Regions from separate parts of the Cytobacillus sp. FSL R5-0569 genome, predicted to be linked through region 2. Evidence: predicted binding sites of a transcription regulator. Region 2 holds the regulator's gene; the other holds the start of a gene.
What was found. The regulator LexA, encoded in region 2, represses DNA repair genes until DNA is damaged. The targets are predictions, from matches to a motif close to CGAACATATGTTCG.

Region 1 (2,481 bases), 320 kb from region 2:
CCTATCTGGGACGCTAATTATAAAAGGTCGATAACCCTTGGTATTAAAGGGGTTATCGACCTTTTATTTTTGTTTTTGTGTTTTATAAATCCATATATAAATTCTTATTTGGGGTCGGTTTGGGGTCGGAATAGATTTTTTTTGGTTTTTTCATCACTAAATCGCACCTCCAAGCTCCTTCAAAACCTTCAACAGCATCTGCATAATTTGTATAAGCGCTCCATTCTGAATACCAGTCCGTGCTCTAACACTTTTAATAAACATGCAAAAATGTGTGATATATTTTTCAAACAAAAAGGCGCTCTCTCATTGAGGTGCGCTCTGTATCGATAATATATCTATAAATTTAACCTTTATCGTTTCATAATTACTTTCAATATGTATTAATTGAGATTGACCATCAAGTTTAACAATTTTCCCTTGTACAGGATCTCTTTGCCACAACAATATTAAGACTTCAGTTTTCTCCCTATGCGCTTCAACTACTGCATTTCCTAGCTCTTCTAATTCAAATTCATCCCTTGAAGGTCTTTGTGGTTTTGATTTCTTCGGCATTTTCACTCCCATGATTAAGCTCCTCTCCTTACTATCCTGACTGGACCAATCGATAAGACATTACTTACCTTAAAAGTGCGCTGCTGTCTCTTGGTAAAACAATATGCACGAAAGTAATCTTCGTAAACGGCCAAAATTTTAATTCTTCTCTGGCTGATATCTCCCTTGTTATCCAGATAAATCATTTCTAATTCTTCTTTATTGTTAACTCCTCTAATAAGTAAACCTTTCATCGATTAGCCCTCCCTTACCATTATTTTATACGAACTTTTGTTCGATTTCAATTGAATTAAGAACAAAAGTTCGCATATAATATTAAAAAAGGAGATGTAGTTTATGATTCGTGACCGCGGAAAAATGAAATGGCAAGGGTTCTTTATGAGCGAACATACTGAATTACTTAAGAAGATACCAGCCGAATACGAAAAAGTAAAAAAGCCAGAATTAGATGAGCAAGAACTTGAGGAAATACAGATAATAACGATGGAATCATTAAACTACACCCTTACAATCAAAATGACCATTTGGGTTGATGGGTCCACAAAAACCTTTAAGGGCATTGTCGATAAAATCGATCATATTAATATGTGCATTCACTTGGAAACGAACAATTTAAAAATCTTAAAATTCCACATTGATGAAGTGATATCAGTCGAAAGGGTTTAACAACATGACTAGGATTAATGAAGCTGATCGTGAAGTACTAGAGCAAGCTATATACTTACCGATGATTATTATCATCCTTGAAAGAGATTTAAAGATCATTGAAAGGTCCCCGTTTAAGATTAAACAGCCTTATATTACCTTGATGGAAAATACAATAAAGAACGTTCAGCGTGATTTGAAAGAAGTAAAAAACAAGATGAGAAAAGGAAATATGAGAGTAAGCCAGATTGGACATGATGAATCATTTACCATGTATGAGTTCCATTACAAAGGTTATGATGAGCAGCATAATTATTTTAATCCAAGAATTAGGAATAAGTGTGAGGAACTTTTAAACTTTTACCTGAGCAAATAACGGGACTTTTTTACCTGTTTTTTGTTAATATAATTACATATTATAGGAAAGAGGTATGTTTTAATGAAATATGAGCCATTGGGATTTATTGATGATGGCGTTACTTATCATATTTATGCAGATGAAAATACAGTTACAGTAACTGCCAAAAAAGGAGAACTCGAAATTAAATGTATAGGAGTTACATTTAAAGAAACTATTGCAGAAGCTAAAGGACTTTTTAGTAGTGAACTTAATTCAAAAATGTAACACCCTCTCTTAATGAGAAGGGTTATTTTTTTGTCAATAAAGGACTTTTGACCTATATGTAGAATTATATCCAAAAGGAGTGATGGGTCATAAAGTTAGATAAAGAATGGGTAGAGTTGATTAAGGAGGCAAAGGAAATAGGAATTACAATTGATGAAATAACTGAATTATTGAAAGAAGGAAAGCCCCTCGATTGAGAAGGGCTTTGTCTAATTATAAAGAACACTTTTTCTACTCTAAGAAAGGTTTTGAATAATGCACAATACCTTCCACATTTTTTAGACCATTCTCAGTTAATTCTAAAGCCATAAATTGTTCGTCAGCAACATCAAATGGAGCTTGTATATTCCATAAGTGAGCTTGTTTAAAACCAAACTTTGGATAGTAATCTTTATGACCTAAAACAATAACTGAACGGTAACCAAGTTCTTTAGCTTTTTTTATCGCAGCCTGGATTAATTGCCTTCCAATTCCTTTTTTCTGATAATGAGGAGAAACGGAAACTGGAGCCAGTGCCAAAGAATCGACTTCGTTATTACCATCTACAATTTTTATTTTAGATAGAAGAACATGTCCAATAATATTTCCTTCTTCAGTTAAAGCAACTAGAGAAAGTTGAGGAATGAATGCATCCGATTTTCTAATTTTTTTTACCA
Region 2 (2,481 bases):
AAAGCCTTTTTGAACAGCTTTTTGCATCCCTCTTTTTATTTTTACATTATGTAGTTTTCTTTGATACTCTTCAACCATGCTAACAATTTGTAATACCATAGAATCAGAATCTGAAAGTTGCAATTCTCCATTATGGGCAATTGTATAAATCTTCCCATTTTCTTTAAGTATACAATGTAAGATGGCAATTTTAGCATTTCCTCTTCCAATCCTGGTTTCATCTTGAATAAGAACAGCCTCTGCTTGATTTTGTTTAAGTAACTCCAATAATTGCAACACACCAATTCTTTCTAAATCATAGCCACTTGCTTTCTCACGTATGACTTCAACTACATTCATATCCTTCATTCTCGCTAAATGTAAAAGTTCTTCTTCTTGTCTAGCAAGAGACGTTTCCTGGGTATCCTTCGTCGTACTCACCCTGCAATATATAATTACATTCATTCTCTTTCATTCCTTTAGTCTTCTAATATCACACTAGCTAAATTTGTTTCAGATATTATTTCACCATTTGTAATGGGAAGATATACCGTATCACCAGGATGTATTTTACCTAAATGTATATGATTAAATTCTTCTACCCAAGCAACAAAGTCTTTAGAAGACATATTATGGGCATCTTTAAACTCCTCCGCTATTTTCCATAAAGAATCTCCTTGTTTTACTTCAACTTTTACATATTCCTCCTGATTTGCATTACCAGTGTTCAAAAATAATAAGAAAACCATACCGAAACTAAAAGCGATAAGAATAATAGCATAACTATAAGAATTCCACAATTGTTTTATCATTAATTGCCACCCCTGAATAGAATATATGTTCGATTTAATAATTTTAGTATAATGCGAACATTTGTTTCTGTCAATAAGAAAATTCGAACTTATGTTTGTATCTATTTACTACTGATGGTATAATAATCTTAATGAAATTGACGAAGGTGCGTGATAGCGTGAAATTATCTAAGAGGCAGCAAGATATATTGAATTTTATAAAAGATGAAGTAAAACAAAAAGGTTATCCACCTTCCGTTAGGGAAATAGGTGAAGCTGTTGGACTTGCTTCAAGTTCAACCGTACATGGCCATCTAGCCAGACTAGAGAGTAAAGGTCTTATTCGTCGAGATCCGACAAAACCCCGTGCCATTGAGGTATTAAATCTAGAAGAGAGCAACCCAATACCTAAAGTGCAAACGGTGAACGTACCTATTATCGGTAAGGTTACTGCTGGTCACCCCATTACTGCGATTGAGAATGTTGAGGAATATTTCCCTTTACCTGAAAGAATGGCTCCGAGTGATGAAAATATCTTCATGCTTGAAATTATGGGAGAAAGTATGATTGAAGCTGGCATATTAGATGGTGATTATGTCATAGTCAAGCAGCAACAAACAGCAAATAATGGAGAAATCGTGGTTGCTATGACAGAAGATGATGAGGCCACCGTTAAGCGATTCTTTAAAGAGAAGAACTTTATCCGCTTGCAACCAGAAAACCCTACTATGGAGCCGATTATCTTGCACAATGTATCTATTTTAGGCAAAGTTATTGGTGTTTATCGTCAAATACATTAAAAAAGAGTGTCATTATTGACACTCCTTTTTAATAGTTTGCAATTATCTTTATATGTTACTCATACAATTATAAAATTTGAAAAATTCAGTAAAATAGAATCATTACATCGAGACAAAAATATATTATAATGAAATTTACACCAAGAATCAACCTAAGGTCGCAAAAAAATCTCGGCTTTAGGAGTGTGAAGGAAAAATGTTAATGAACATTCTCTTCGCTGCGTTGATTGGTGGAATTGTCGGTGTTGCAGGACATTTGCAGAGATTAGGCAAACTAGTCAAGCCACGGATGACGAAAAAATTCATTTATTTAGGGTTCTTAGAAGACATCTTACTAGGAGGACTGGCGGCCGTATTTGTCATTGTGACAACAACACCGGATTCCCCCACTGCTGTTTTCATCATCTCTCTCGTATCTGGTATGGGAGGTGAGGGTATCTTAAAATTATTAGATACCCTAAAAGTAAAAGATCAAGAATAAAATTTTATTCCGTTCTTATGAACGGTTTTTTGTTGTATATAACAAGAACAAATTTTATTTAGACAACTTCGCTTTTTACCTACTATTCTAGCCCATAGAACCACTCTCCTGAAGTACTGTTCATCCATTCAATACGAGCTAATGTTTTTAAATTTGATACCTACTACTTGACATGATGTTTTATGGGTAAATAAATATTAAAGCATTTTTCATGAAAACAAATAGCTAGGATGATTAAATGCCAATTATTCAATTGATTGGTAACTTGAACGACCTACTTCATCATACATACACCTTAAATTCAGTTCATAAATGAATCAATTGCCCCCCTTGATTTTACATACCCAATAACCCACAAGTACTAAATCGCTTAAAGTAACTATTTCTCATTGATTTCGACTATCCGCATCATTACTTATATTTTTTCTTC

Region 1: a site for LexA is predicted at 819-832, ahead of MKX78_RS09025 (YolD-like family protein). Genes of this name have one in related genera too.

What each region holds. Positions count from the first base shown of each region.
Region 1 covers NZ_JBBOWW010000001.1:1,720,824-1,723,304, reverse strand. Annotated here, with positions in the region: tRNA gene MKX78_RS09040 (tRNA-Arg) at 1-13, shown strand, start outside; gene MKX78_RS09035 (YolD-like family protein) at 307-567, opposite strand; gene MKX78_RS09030 (hypothetical protein) at 570-788, opposite strand; gene MKX78_RS09025 (YolD-like family protein) at 892-1,221, shown strand; gene MKX78_RS09020 (hypothetical protein) at 1,226-1,576, shown strand; gene MKX78_RS09015 (hypothetical protein) at 1,640-1,825, shown strand; gene MKX78_RS09010 (anti-repressor SinI family protein) at 1,915-2,022, shown strand; gene MKX78_RS09005 (GNAT family N-acetyltransferase) at 2,057-2,481, opposite strand, start outside.
Region 2 covers NZ_JBBOWW010000001.1:2,041,466-2,043,946, reverse strand. Annotated here, with positions in the region: gene MKX78_RS10610 (YneB family resolvase-like protein) at 1-444, opposite strand, end outside; gene yneA (cell division suppressor protein YneA) at 459-791, opposite strand; gene lexA (transcriptional repressor LexA) at 923-1,570, shown strand; gene MKX78_RS10595 (DUF4257 domain-containing protein) at 1,767-2,051, shown strand.